2 regions of the Billgrantia sp. C5P2 genome follow, and region 2 is predicted to be linked to the other one. Evidence: predicted binding sites of a transcription regulator. Region 2 holds the regulator's gene; the other holds the start of a gene.
The links. The regulator PhoB, encoded in region 2, activates phosphate uptake and scavenging genes when phosphate is short. The targets are predictions, from matches to a motif close to TGTCATANNNNTGTCANA.
Positions count from the first base shown of each region.

Region 1 (7,183 bases), 480 kb from region 2:
CAGCGTGCCGATGGGCCTGTTCGCGGCCTATCTGGTGATACGCCCCGGGGTCAATCAGCGCTGGCCGCAGCGCGCCGCCCTGCTCAGGCAGGGGGCGGCGTTGCTGCTGCTCGGCATCTATGCGGGCTTCCTCAAGCCGCTGGGCTTCCTGCCCGCCAGTCTGGTCTGCGTGGTGCTGTTGATTCGTCTGTTCGGCGCGACCTGGAGGGCCTCGCTGGCCTGCGGCGCGCTGCTGACGGTCTCGCTCTATCTGCTGTTCGAATTCGCCCTGGGCATGCCGCTACCCAACATGCCGGGCCTCGACTGGTAAGGCGTCTCGATGGATATATTGGCTTTTCTCGCCCAGGGTTTCGCCGTGGCGCTCGAGCCCCAGCACCTGTTCCTGGCGCTGGTCGGCTGTGCCGTGGGCACGCTGATCGGAGCGCTGCCGGGGCTTGGCCCGGTCAACGGGGTGGCGCTGATGATCCCGTTGACCTTCAATTTCGGCCTGACGCCGACCGCTGCGCTGATCCTGCTGGTCAGCATCTACTACGGCTGCATGTACGGCGGGCGGATCAGCTCGATCCTGCTCAACATTCCGGGCGACGAGCCGGCGGTGATGACCACCCTCGACGGCTACCCCATGGCGCTCAAGGGGCGTGGCGGCGAGGCCTTGGGGCTCTCCGGCGTGGCCTCGTTCGTCGGTGCCACCGTGGCGACCATCGGGCTCACCCTGTTCGCCCCATTGCTGGTGGGGTTCGCAATCCGCTTCGGGCCGGCCGAGTACTTCGCCCTGTTCGTGCTGGCCTTCGCCACCATCGGTGGGGTGACCAGCGGCAGCCTGGTGAAGAGCTTTCTCGCGGCCTGCCTGGGCCTGTTGCTGGGCACCGTGGGCATCGACTCGGTGAGCAGCGTGCCACGCTACACCTTCGGCTGGTACGAACTCTATGACGGCATCGATTTCATCGTCGCCCTGGTCGGGTTGTTCGCGATCTCCGAGTGCCTGGTGTTTCTCGAGGACACCCGCGGCAGCAACAAGCCGACCCTCAAGGTGGGCTCGGCGATACCCGGCATTCGCAGCGCCTGGAAATGCGCACCGACCATCGGGCGCAGCTCGTTCATCGGTTTCGTCGCCGGCGTGCTGCCGGGTGCCGGCGCCGCGCTCGGCAGCTTTCTTTCCTATACCCTGGAGCGCCGCTGGCTGGGACGTCGCGGCACCTTCGGGCAGGGCGACCCGCGCGGCGTGGCGGCGCCCGAAGCGGGCAACAACGCAGCGGCCGGCGGTGCGCTGATCCCCATGCTGTCGCTGGGCATTCCCGGCAGCGGCACCACGGCCATTCTGCTGGCGCTGCTGTTGTCTATGAACATCACCCCCGGGCCGCTGTTGTTCTCGCAGCAGCCGGAAATGGTCTGGGGGCTGGTGGCGGCACTGTTCATCGGCAACGTGATGCTGCTGATCCTCAATATCCCGCTGGTGGGGCTGTTCGCCAAGGTGCTGCAGGCGCCCGGCTGGTTCCTGATGCCGATGGTGGTGATGGTGGCCTTCGTCGGCGTCTATTCGCTGAGCAACAGCGCCTTCGATCTCTACATGATGCTGGCCTTCGGCGTGCTCGGCTACGTGCTGCGCAAGCTGGAGATGCCCGCCGTGCCGGTGGTGCTGGGCCTGCTGCTGGGCGGGCAGATGGAGTACAACCTGCGCCGTGCCATGTCGATCTCCGGTGGTGACTGGAGCATCCTGTGGAACAGCGGCATCACCATCGGTATCTACGCCTTCGCCATCACCCTGATCGTGGCCGGGTTGGTCTATAGCGCGATGGTTCGACAGCGGACCTAATGCATAGGTGAAAAGCGCCTGCACTCGGCGGCTTGCTTGCGCAGCCTGGCTTCGATTGTCGCAGATCAAGTTTCCGCTCATGGCTCCCTCGGAAGCCGTAGGCTGGAAGCGGTTCCTGACGTGGATCAACTTAAACAAGTATCCAGAATGCTACTTTAAAGTCGTCCCCAAAAGTAATTCCTCCGTGAGGAAAAAGACGATGAAATTCACACGTAGCGTTCTTGCCCAGGCCATCGCCATACTTGCTGTTAGTGCGGTGCTGACCAATCCCGCTTTCGCCGCGCACGGCGAAGCACTCAGCCCAGCCAGCGTCACGCCCGACGTCACCTATACACTGCGTACCGCCGTAGCCGACGGCAAGCTGGTATTCATCGGTGACAAGGGCGACATCAAGGATGTGGTCAATCCCGACCTGCACGCTCCCGTCGGGGCGGTGGTTCAGATCAACCTGATCAACGGCGACGGTGCCATGCACGATATCGCGCTACCCGAGTTCGGCGTCGATTCCGACGACATAAGCGGTCAGGGTTCGGCTACCGCCGTGGCCTTCCGGGTCGACGAGGAGGGCAACTTCGAGTACCTGTGCAGCATACCCGGCCACAAGGCGGCCGGAATGGTAGGCAATTTCATTGTCGGCGATCCGGAGCCGGCAGATGAGATCGAAGCAGCCCCCGACCTGTCGATGGACCCGCATGAAGTCGGCGAGCCGGTAGGCGACCGCGGCCCGCAGGAGGTCACCGTCGATCTCGTGACTACCGAAGTGGAAGGCTACCTGGCCGACGGTTCCAGCTACCGCTACTGGACCTTCAACGACACCGTACCCGGCCCCTTCGTACGGGTTCGCGTGGGCGACACCGTCACCGTCAACATGAGCAACGCGGAGGACAGCGCCCATATCCACTCGGTCGATTTCCACGCCGTGACCGGCCCCGGTGGCGGGGCGGCGGTGACCCAGGCGGCACCGGGCCAGACCAAGAGCTTCAGTTTCCAGGCCCTCAATCCCGGACTCTACGTCTACCACTGCGCCACGCCGATGGTCGCCCAGCACATCTCCAACGGCATGTACGGCATGATTCTGGTCGAGCCGGAAGGCGGGCTTTCGCCGGTGGATCGCGAGTTCTACATCATGCAGGGCGAGCTCTACACCGCCCAGCGCCACGGTAGCCAGGGGTTGCAGGAGTTCTCCCTCGACAAGCTGCTCGACGAGCGCCCCGAGCACTTGATGTTCAACGGCAACATGGATGCGCTGACCCAGACGCACAAGATGGAGGCCGACGTGGGCGACAACGTGCGCATCTTCTTCGGCGTCGGCGGCCCCAATGCCACCTCCAGCTTCCACGTCATCGGCGAGATCTTCGACAAGGTCTACGACCAGGCCTCGCTGACCAGCCCGCCGCTGACCGACGTGCAGACCACGCTGGTACCCCCGGGTGGCGCCACCATGGTCGAGTTCGAGGTCGACTACCCCGGCAAGTACATCCTCGTCGACCATGCGCTATCCCGCCTGGAGAAGGGGCTGGCCGGGTTCCTCCACGTCAACGGCGAGGAGAACCCCGAGGTCTTCCATACCGAAGAGGCCCACGACCCCAACTCCGGCCACTGAGCCACGTCCTTCACGCCCCGCCCAACCGGCGGGGCGCTTGCCGTTGGCGTGACGCTTCGATGGCAACGATGTGACAGTTCCGCATCGTCTTACACCAAGTCTTTGTTTCCCAATCCACTGCAAGCCGCCTGCCCATCCTGGGTCGACCTCAGTGGCTAGGAAATGTCACCGAATCGTTATTGTCTAGACAACGTGCCTTAACCTGAGCCAGCGACACTGACGCCATCCGATACAGGAGGCGTCACATGTCCAGCGTCACGATTGCCGTGCAACGGCTCAGCAAGACCTTTGGTCAGACCCGCGTCCTCGAGAACGTCGGCTTCGACATCCATGCCGGCGAGATGGTGGCCCTGATCGGGCCGTCAGGCTCGGGCAAGTCGACGCTGCTGCGTCACCTGGTGGGGCTGACCACCGCCAACCGTAAAGCCGACAGCCGCATCCGTGTGATGGGTCGCGACATTCAGCGAAGCGGCCGCCTGCTGCGCGGTTCGCGCGCCCAGCGCTGTCGCTGCGGCTACATCTTCCAGCAGTTCAATCTCGTCGGCCGCCTCAGCGTGCAGACCAACGTGCTGATCGGCCGTCTCGGCTCGATGCCGCGCTGGCGGGCCCTGCTCGGGCGCTTCACCGACGAGGAGCGCGCCCAGGCTCGCCAGGCCCTGGCCCGTGTCGGCCTTGCCGAACTCGCCGACCAACGCGCCAACACCCTCTCCGGCGGCCAGATGCAGCGCGTGGCGATCGCCCGCGTGCTGATGCAGGACGCCGACGTGATTTTCGCCGATGAGCCCATTGCTTCCCTCGACCCGCGCAGTGCGCGCGAAGTCATGGACATCCTCAAGCGCATCAACCTCGAGGATGGCCGTACCGTGCTCGTCTCGCTGCATCAGGTCGATTACGCCCGCCGCTACTGCTCGCGGGCCATCGCCCTCAAGCAGGGGCGCCTCTACTACGACGGCCAGACCGAGGGCCTCACCGAGGCACGACTCCAGTCGCTCTACGAGAACGCCGGGTTTGACGAACCACGCCACTCGCCAGTTCCCGTTGCCGCCCGCGTCGCCTTGGGCGCCGCCAGCTGATCCATCGCCAACCGCCACCAAGAGGTTTCCACCATGAGCCGTAATCTTCGCCGTCTCACCCTGCCGCTGATCGCCGGCCTCGGCCTGCTCGGCAGCCAGCTCGCTACCGCCGAGGAAGAACTCGACACCCTGCGCTTCGGCATCATCTCCACCGAGGCCAGCCAGAACCAGGAGCCGCTGTGGCGCCCGTTCCTCGACGACATGGCCGAGAGCCTCGGCGTCGAGGTCGAGCCGTTCTTCGCCAACGACTACGCCGCGGTGATCCAGGCCATGCGCTTCGACAAGATCGACCTCGCCTGGTACGGCAACAAGTCGGCCATGGAGGCGGTGGACCGCGCGGGCGGCGAGATCTTCGCCCAGACCGTGCCCGAGAACGGCGAGCCGGGCTACTGGAGCCTGCTGATCGTGCACCAGGACAGCCCCCTGGAGAGCGTCGAGGACGTGCTGGCCAACGCCTCCGAGCTGACCTTCGGCAACGGCGACCCCAACTCGACCTCGGGCTTCCTGGTGCCGAGCTACTACGTCTTTGCCCAGAACGGCGTCGAGGCCACCGACATCTTCAAGCGCACCCTCAACTCCAACCACGAGACCAATGCGCTGTCGGTGGCCAACCGCCAGGTAGACGTCGCCACCTTCAACACCGAGAGCATGGAGCGCCTGGAAATGGCGCACCCCGACAAGGCTGAGCGGCTCAAGGTGATCTGGCAGTCGCCGCTGATCCCGTCCGACCCGCTGGTCTGGCGCGAGGACCTGCCGGAATCGATGAAGACCCGGCTGCGCGACTTCGTTCTGAGCTACGGCGAGACCGAGGAGCAGCGCGAGAGGATCGCGCCGCTGCAGTGGGCGCGTTTCGACGCCTCCGACAATGACCAGCTGCTGCCGATTCGCCAGCTCGAACTGTTCAAGCAGCGCGCCCAGCTCGCCGCCGACGACTCGCTCGACGATGCCGACAAGCAGCGTCAGTTGGCCGAGCTCGACGCCCGGCTCGATGAGCTCGACGAGCGCCTCAAGGCCCGCGAGGCCGCCCAGGCCGAAGAGAGCACGGGCGTGACCACCGCCATGGCCCAGTAACCGGCCCCGTCCGCTACGGCAATCGAGTTCCGAGGGGCCGCGCTGGCCCCTCTCCGGAGAACCTTCATGACCGCAACGACTCCCGCGCTCGTCAACGCCCCGGCCAAGCGCAGCTGGCTCAATCTGCTCGGCTGGGCCGTCGCCCTGGGCGTGCTGGCCTGGGCCTGGCAGGGCACCGAGATGGATCCCGGCGCGCTGGTCGCCAACGCCGGCAACATGGCCGAACTCGCCGCCGACTTCTTCCCGCCGGCGTTCGGCAACCTGGAGCGCTACATCGACCAGATGCTGGTGACCATCCAGATCGCCATCTGGGGCACGCTGCTGGCGATCGTACTTGCCATCCCCTGCAGCCTGTTGTCGTCCGAGAACCTGGTGCCGTGGTGGATCTACCAGCCCATGCGCCGGCTGATGGACGCCTGCCGCGCCATCAACGAGCTGGTCTTCGCCATGCTGTTCGTGGTCGCCGTGGGGCTCGGCCCCTTCGCCGGCACCCTGGCGCTGTTCGTCCACACCACCGGCGTGCTCGCCAAGCTGTTCTCCGAAGCCGTCGAGGCCAGCGAGGCCGGCCCCATGGAGGGCATTCGCGTCACCGGCGCCGGGCGCATCGAGGAGATCGTCTTCGGCCTGATCCCCCAGGTGCTGCCGCTGTGGATCTCGGTGAGCCTCTACCGCTTCGAGTCGAACATCCGCTCGGCCACCGTGCTGGGCATGGTCGGCGGCGGCGGTATCGGCGTGGCGCTGTGGGAAACCATGCGCGGATTTCAGTACGCCGAGACCGCCACGATCATGCTGGTGATCATCATCGCCGTCACCGTGCTGGACATGGCCTCGCAGACCGTACGCAAGCGTTTCATCTAGGAGACAAAGGTGGCCGCGCTCGCGGCCCTTGCCTTCGAAAGCTCCATTTCTCGCTGGAGTGAACATGTCTAGACAAGTAACCGATACGCCGCCGGCCAGGGCTCCCCGCTATCGCACGCTGGCCGATACGCTGGCCCGCGAGGTGCGCAGCGATTACGCCCCCGGCGAGCTGCTGCCGGCGGAGGCGGCCCTGGCCCGGCGCTTCGAGGTCAACCGCCACACTGTGCGGCGCGCGCTGGACGAGCTGGTGGCCGCGGGTATGGTGACCCGCCATCAGGGGCGCGGCACCCAGGTCGTCGACCGTCGTCTCGATTATGCCGTCAGTGTCGCCAGCAAGGTGACCCATAACCTCGCCGCGCTGGGTATCGCCACCCAGACCGAGTGTCTCTCCCAGCGCCTGTGCGAGCCGCCCGAGGCCATCGCCCAGCGCTTCGGGCGAGGCCCCGGCGAGTGCTTGCTGTGCGTCGACACCCTGCGCCACATCGGTGGCGCGCCGCTGATGCTGCTGTGCCACTGGTTCGATCCCGCGCGGGTGCCGGGCTGGGAGCGGCGCTACCGCGGCGGCTCGACCCGGGCGCTGCTCGCTCAGCATTACGACTTGCAACTGTTTCGCCGGCGGGTGCGCATCGAAGCCGGCAGCGCCACCCGCGGCGACACCCGCCATCTGCGCTGTCCGCTCGGCGCCCCGCTGCTGCAGCTCGTAAGCGACAACGTCGATCGCGACGGCACGCTGGTCGAGATATCGGTCAGCCGCGCCCGGGCCGA
Region 1 covers NZ_CM128542.1:396,544-403,726, forward strand. Annotated here, with positions in the region: gene ACRWQA_RS01795 (tripartite tricarboxylate transporter TctB family protein) at 1-310, shown strand, start outside; gene ACRWQA_RS01800 (tripartite tricarboxylate transporter permease) at 320-1,813, shown strand; gene nirK (copper-containing nitrite reductase) at 2,013-3,416, shown strand; gene phnC (phosphonate ABC transporter ATP-binding protein) at 3,662-4,489, shown strand; gene phnD (phosphonate ABC transporter substrate-binding protein) at 4,523-5,560, shown strand; gene phnE (phosphonate ABC transporter, permease protein PhnE) at 5,627-6,418, shown strand; gene phnF (phosphonate metabolism transcriptional regulator PhnF) at 6,483-7,183, shown strand, end outside.
Region 1: the regulator PhoB is predicted to act here: its motif matches at 3,475-3,492, upstream of phnC (phosphonate ABC transporter ATP-binding protein).

Region 2 (7,183 bases):
GCTTCGGCCTCGCCGGCGCGGTATGGACCCAGGACCCCGCACGCGCTCACCGCGTGGCCGGCCGGCTGCGTGCCGGCACGGTGTGGATCAACGGCTACAAGGCGATCAGCGTGATGTCGCCCTTCGGCGGCTTCGGTGACAGCGGCTTCGGCCGCTCCAGCGGCATCGACGGCCTGCGCGAGTACACCCTGCCCCAGAGCGTGTGGGTGGAGACCGCCACCGAGGCCAGCGTGGCGTTGGGTTACGGCAGCGGAGTGGGCTGAGCATCAGGGCACTTGGGCCGATGCCCCACCTCCCTGGAACGCCTGCATCCAGTGCTGGAGGTGGCGCAGCAGCAGCACGCTGGCCTTGGGCTGCTGACGCCCGATGCGGGTGACCATGTGCGCCTGGGAACGCTGGAACAAGGGGTCGTCGACACTGCGTGCCACCAGGCGCCCTTCGGCCAGGTCGCCGGCGACGGCGAAGGCCGGCAGCAGGGTGATGCCCATGCCGCTTCGCACGTACTGGGCGAGAATGGCCATGGAATTGGTGTTCATGGCCATGCGCGGGCGCAGCCGCGCCTGGTGAAACGCCTCGTCCACCATCTGCCGCACCTGGTGGCTGGGATCCCACATCGCCATCGGCTCTTCGCTCAACTGAACCAAGGTGAGGGGCTCGGCCTGCGCGGCCAGCACATGGTCGGGTGGCAGGATGGCCATCAACGGCTGAGGACTCGATACCCAGAAGCGCAGCTGATGATGCGTGCGCTCATGGAACATCAGGCCGATATGAGCCTGCTCGTCGATGATCGCCTCGATGATGCCCGAGGTGCCGGCCAGGTGGATGTCGATCTGGATACCGGTATAGCGCTCGGTGAACTCGCGCAGCGGCTTGGCGACCAGGTCGGCGACGAAGCCTTCTCCCACCACCAGCGACACGGTGCCGGTCTCCAGCCGCTGATAGGCTTCGAGGGAGGCAATGAAGCTCTCGTCCAGGGCGCCGCGACGCTCGCAGTACTCCAGCAGCATCTCGCCGACCGGCGTGGGCCGGATGCCGGTGCGCTTGCGCTCCAGCAGCGTGGCCCCCAGGGCATCTTCCAGTAGATTGAGCTGCCGGCTTACCGCCGACGGTGCAATATCGAGACGGGCGGCAGCCTGACGCACCGAACCCGATTCCAGGGTGACTCTGAAGTAGACCAGCCGCTGGTGGGGAATATCCACGTCTTGTCACGCCATCAAGAAGGGCCGGGAACAGAAGCTGCGCACGTAGGGAAACTTAAAGCTGCTTGAGCAGTTTCTGCAGTTTCTTGAGATCGCTCGAGTCACCGACCAGGCGCACCTTGCCGGATATCATTCCATCGAGAAAGGCCTGCTGGGTCGGCTTGCGCAGCACACGAATGGCAGAGGCCTCGTCGTCGAAGCGCAGCTCCAGGTCGAGGTCCACCGGCAGCCCCGCGCCAACCTCGATGACATCGGGCGACATGCGGAAGTGGCGTGCGATGGAGAGATCCTCGGTGGCGATGCCCCAATCGAGGCGGCGCACCTCGGAGAGCGCCTGGCGGAAACCCGGCTTTCGCCGCAGGGCACGCTTGAGCATCAAACCCAGCAGCCACAGCATCAATCGCAGCTTCATGTCGAGTCCGATTCGAGCGAGGGAGAGAGGTATCGCGGCCTGACGGGCAGGCCGCGCCACGAGAGGATCCGATACTCCGAATCAGCCCTTGCCGACGGCGTCCTTGAGGCCCTTGCCCGGCTTGAAGGCAACAGTCTTGCTGGCGGGAATGGCCAGCGGTTGGCCGGTCTGGGGGTTCTTGCCGGTACGGGCTGCACGCTCGCGCACGGTGAAGGTACCAAACCCGATCAATGAAACATCCTGCCCCTGGGCCACACTGCCGGTGATCTCGTCGAGGATGACGTTGAGCACCTGGCTGGCCTTGTCTTTCGAAAGTTCCGCACGCTCGGCAATTGCCGCAGCTAATTCTGGCTTACGCATACTACAGCCCTCCTGGTATTGGCTATGTCCCGACAACGCTGTCGGTAAGTTGTTATTCATCAATGTAAAGCTCGAGCCGCCTGTCACTTCCCCGGGAGAGCCCGTTCCCCTTGCGTGGGTTCGTCCCTTGCTCTTGAAGCGCCAAGCACGATGACCGCCGTGAACCAAGCCGATAAACCGGCCGGAACGGTGACGTCACTAGCCTAGCAACGGCGGCGCCGCTCGCGCCAGCTCAACTTTCCGCTTCACGCAGGCTCCTGTCAACGCAAAGCCGATCAAACGTTCGTCTTGATCCTCGGCAAAAGCGCTCAGGTCGTAGCCTTCTCCCTCGATTCGCCAGCGGGCGGGCGCCGTCAGGGGCGGTAGCGCTACCACCGGCAGCAGCGGTGTCTTCACCAGCACCGGCCAGGCGCCGTAGCTCACCTCGGTGGGCATACCGTTGAGTGTTCGTGCCAGCGTCTTGGCGCTGGCCTGCAGCGGCTGGACGTACATGGCGTTGACCCCGGCCACACAGGCCACGTCGCCCAAGGCATGGATAGCTGGCGCCGAGGTCGTCAGATAACGATCGACCTGGATGCCGGCTTCCCCCACCGTCAGACCGGCCGTCCGGGCCAGTTCGCTACGCGGGCGCAGTCCCGTGGCTACCAAGATCAGGTCGGCCTCGAGCCGTTCGCCGTCATCGAGGGTCACGCCGACATCGCTGCCGACCGACTCCAGCCGCTTCAGGCCGCGACCCAGGTACAGCGCCATGCCCGCTGCGCTGAACGCCTCTCCCAGCGCCCGGCCCAGCGGCTCCGGCAGCAGCCGCGGCAAGGGCGCATGCTCCGGCGCCACCAGGCTTACCGCATGGCCGCCCGCTATCAGGTCATTGGCGAATTCGCAGCCCACCAGGCCGGCGCCGACGATCGTCACCCGGGCCCGCCGGCCGAACGCTTCCAGGGCGGCATGGAAGGCACGATAGTCGTCGAGATCGTTGATGGTGAAGACGCGCCCGGCAAGCGCTTCGGGTATAGCAAAGGGCACCGCTGGCGCGGCACCGGTGGCCAGCACCAGCTCGCCCCATGCCAGGCGCTCCTCGCCGATGTGCAAGCAGCGCCCGGTCGGGTCGATGGCATCGACATGGGTGCGGGTTCGCACCACCGCGCCCAACTGATCGGCCACTTCCAGCGCCGAGCGTGCCGCCAGTCGCTCCGGGGGCAGGTGCTTGGCGAAGCCGGTGGAGAGCAGGGGCTTGGAGTAGTCGTCGCCGCTGTCGGCAGTGATCAGGGTGACGGGACGTTCGGCATCCAGCGCACGCAGCTGCTTGAGCAGCCCGATGCCCGCCATGCCGGAGCCGATGATGGTAAGAGGTGCGGTCATGGGGCTCCTCGCTGGGGCTGAGCCGCGACCGAATGGCGCGGCCAAGCACGGGGAATCGTGTCAGAACCGCATGTTACACTATGCGCCCCTAGTTCGACCCGGAGAGTGCCGGTGACCCGGAACCGCACGGAGCGCCACGCCGATTCCCCTCTTTCTGTCACCTGGCACCCCCTGGCCGCGGGTCGGCCGGCGATGAGCCCGGCGTGGTGGGCCTGGGTGGCCACGCGGGATTCGCTCACCGCGCGCTTGATCGAGGCCGGTGACGGCCGCCCCTTCCGCGTGCGCCTGCTCGGCCAGCGCCTGGGCAAGCCGCGACTCGACGAAGCCCAGGCCTTGAAACTGCCCCTCAACCGCCTCGCCTGGCTGCGGGAAGTGGCGCTGTGTCTTGACGAGCGGCCCTGGGTAGTGGCTCGTTCGGTGGCACCGCTGGCCCAGATGCGTGGGCAGCGCCTCGAACGGCTCGGCGAGCGCTCATTGGGTAGTTGGTTGTTCCGCCAGCCCGACCTGGTGCGCAGTCCCATCGAGGTCACGGCCGCTTCGGCGCCCTTCCATCGCCTGACCGGCCCCTGGGGGCGGCGTTCGGTGTTCCGCCACGGCCGCTTCGCCGTGCTGGTGCAGGAGTTCTTCCTGGGTGAGATGGCGGATGAATTGGGCTTGCCATCGCGCTAGGATGATCGCCATCGAATGAGGAGACACCGATGGATCGCTCTCTGATGCGCCCCAAGGGGCTTGCCCGCCTGCCCGACTTCCTGCACCTGATGCGGCTGGATCGCCCCATCGGTACCTGGCTGTTGATGTGGCCCACGCTGTGGGCGCTGTGGGTAGCCTCGGCAGGGCTTCCCGAACGGCACCTGCTGCTGATCTTCGTTGCCGGTGTCTACCTGATGCGCGCGGCGGGTTGCGTGATCAACGACTACGCCGACCGCCACTTCGATGGCCATGTCGAGCGTACCAGGAACCGGCCGCTGGCCACTGGGCGCATCAGCGAACAAGAGGCCAAGTTCCTGTTCGCCAGCCTGGTCGCGGCAGCCTTCGTGCTGGTGCTGTTCACCAATCTGTTCACCATCCTGCTCTCCCTGGTGGGCGTGGCGCTGGCCTTCATCTATCCCTTCATGAAGCGCTACACCCACCTGCCGCAAGCCTTCCTCGGCGCGGCCTTCTCCTGGGCGATTCCCATGGCCTTCGGTGCCGTGCTCGGCCATGTGCCGCTGGAGGCCTGGCTGCTGTTCGCCGCCAATGTGGCCTGGACGGTGGCTTACGATACCGAGTACGCCATGGTCGATCGCGACGACGATCTCAAGATCGGCATCAAGTCCACCGCGGTGCTGCTGGGCCGCGCCGACCGCGCCGCCATCGGCCTGCTGCAACTAGCGACGCTCTCACTGCTGGGCTGGGTCGGGCTGCGCCTGGAACTCGGCGTGTTCTTCTGGCTGGGCCTGGCGGGCATGACCGCCACCTTCATTTATCAGCATTTTCTGATACGTGAGCGCAAGCGCGAACGCTGCTTCCAGGCCTTTCTCAACAACCACTGGTCGGGGCTGCTGGCGTTCGCCGGCATTGCCCTGAGCCTGTGGCCCGTCACTGGCGCCTGAAGCCGCTGGCGACGGTGTCATCCAACTGTCATGATGACGTGGTGAGATCGTCACCGACCCGTCACTGACCGCGAGGCTTCGGGATGACCGCCAAGACCGTACTGATCGTCGATGACGAAGCGCCGATCCGTGAAATGATCGCGGTGGCGCTGGAGATGGCCGACTATCGCGTGCTGGAGGCCGCCAACGCGCAGAGCGCCCACAGCATGATCGTCGATAACCAGCCCGACCTGCTGCTGCTCGACTGGATGATGCCCGGCACCAGCGGCATAGAACTGGCGCGCCGGCTGAAGCGCGAGGAAGCCACCCGCGAGCTGCCGATCATCATGCTCACCGCCAAAAGCGAAGAGGACAACAAGATCCAGGGCCTCGAGGCCGGCGCCGACGACTACATCACCAAGCCCTTCTCGCCCCGTGAGCTGGTGGCCCGGCTCAAGGCGGTGCTGCGCCGTACCACGCCCAAGGGGGTCGAGGAGCCGGTGGAAGTGGACGGCTTGATGCTCGACCCGGTCAGCCACCGCGTCAGCGCCGGTGGCAAGGCAGTGGAGATGGGCCCCACCGAGTACCGCCTGCTGCAATTCTTCATGACCCACCAGGAGCGCGCCTACACGCGTAGCCAGTTGCTCGACCAGGTATGGGGCGGCAACGTCTACGTCGAGGAGCGCACCGTGGACGTGCACATCCGCCGCCTGCGCAAGGCGCTGGGCGATGCCCACCAGCATCTGGTCCAGACCGTGCGCGGCACCGGCTACCGATTCTCCAACAAGGGCTGACGTGCGCCCCTGGAGCCATGAACTCTGGCGCATCGGCCTGCTTGCCGCTGCCGGCAGCCTGGTCGGCTGGCTGTTTTCGGCCCCGGGGCTCGGGCTCGCCGCAGGGCTCGCCCTGCGCCTCACCTATCACCTGCGCCAGTTGCACGCCCTGCGCCGCTGGCTGACACGCAACCCGCACAGCGAGCCGCCCGCGGCCACCGGCCTGTGGGGCGAGCTGTTCGATCGCCTCTATCGCTACCAGAAGGGCCAGCGCCATACCCAGCATCGCCTGCAGGCGACCCTCAAGCGCATCCAGGAATCCTCGGAGGCGATGCGTGACAGCGTGGTAATGCTCGACCAGCATGGCGACCTTGAGTGGTGGAACAGCGCTGCCGAGCGCATGCTGGGGCTCAAGGCCGCGCACGACCGCGGCCAGCACATCACCAACCTGGTGCGTGACCCCCGCTTCGTCACCTATTTCAACGCCCGCGACTACCGCGAGCCACTGACGTTGACCTCGCCGGTCGACGAACGCAAGGTGCTGCAGTTCCAGATCACCCTCTACGGCGACGATGAGCGCCTGGTGATGGCACGCGACATCACCCGCCTGCACCGTTTGGAAGAAATGCGCCGCGACTTCGTCGCCAACGTCTCCCACGAGCTGAGGACCCCGCTGACCGTGCTGGCGGGCTATCTCGAGACCTATTCCGACGCCGTCGACCGCCTGCCGCCGCGCCTGGCCCAGGGGCTGACCCGCATGCAGGAACAGACCACCCGCATGCAGAACCTGGTCAACGACCTGTTGCTGCTGTCGCGCCTGGAGATCGACCAGGGCGGCGAGGACCATCTGCCATTGGCCGTACCGGCGCTGCTCGAGGAGGTGCGCCAGGATGCCGAGGCGCTGTCGGCGGGACGCCAGCTGGTCCGTGTCGAGATCGAGGAGGAGCGGCAGCTGCTCGGCAGCGATTCGGAGATCCATAGTGCGCTGTCCAATCTGGCCTCCAACGCGGTGCGCTACACTCCCGAGGGCAGCCACATCGTGCTGCGCTGGAAACCGCACCCCAAGGGCGCCTGCCTGGAAGTGGAGGATGACGGCGAGGGCATCGACCCGGTTCACATTCCACGCCTCACCGAACGCTTCTACCGGGTCGACAAGGGGCGCAGCAGCGAAAGCGGCGGCACCGGGCTGGGACTGGCCATCGTCAAGCACGTACTGCTGCGCCACGACGCCTATCTCGAGATCGACTCCCACCCCGGCCACGGCGCCCTGTTCCGCTGCGTATTCCCCGCCTCCCGCCTGGCGGCGGCCGAGATGGCCACTGGCTGAGCCTTACCTTCCAGATGCAAGGCCCGACACGAAAGCACGAGGCTGCGCAGCTGTCGCTGCCCTTCGTTCTTGTGTATGATTTGTATTAGCAGATTGTTTTTTAACCATTTTTTTAAATCGTGCCAAACCGTGACCTGCCGACCACACCGACAGGCGCGAGGCGACGCAAGGTATCCTTGAAT
Region 2 covers NZ_CM128542.1:4,683,649-4,690,831, forward strand. Annotated here, with positions in the region: gene ACRWQA_RS21815 (aldehyde dehydrogenase family protein) at 1-263, shown strand, start outside; gene ACRWQA_RS21820 (LysR family transcriptional regulator) at 267-1,199, opposite strand; gene ACRWQA_RS21825 (hypothetical protein) at 1,255-1,611, opposite strand; gene ACRWQA_RS21830 (HU family DNA-binding protein) at 1,693-1,971, opposite strand; gene ACRWQA_RS21835 (FAD-dependent oxidoreductase) at 2,170-3,330, opposite strand; gene ACRWQA_RS21840 (chorismate--pyruvate lyase family protein) at 3,442-3,999, shown strand; gene ubiA (4-hydroxybenzoate octaprenyltransferase) at 4,029-4,922, shown strand; gene phoB (phosphate regulon transcriptional regulator PhoB) at 5,006-5,695, shown strand; gene phoR (phosphate regulon sensor histidine kinase PhoR) at 5,697-7,001, shown strand; gene ACRWQA_RS21860 (TetR/AcrR family transcriptional regulator) at 7,182-7,183, shown strand, end outside.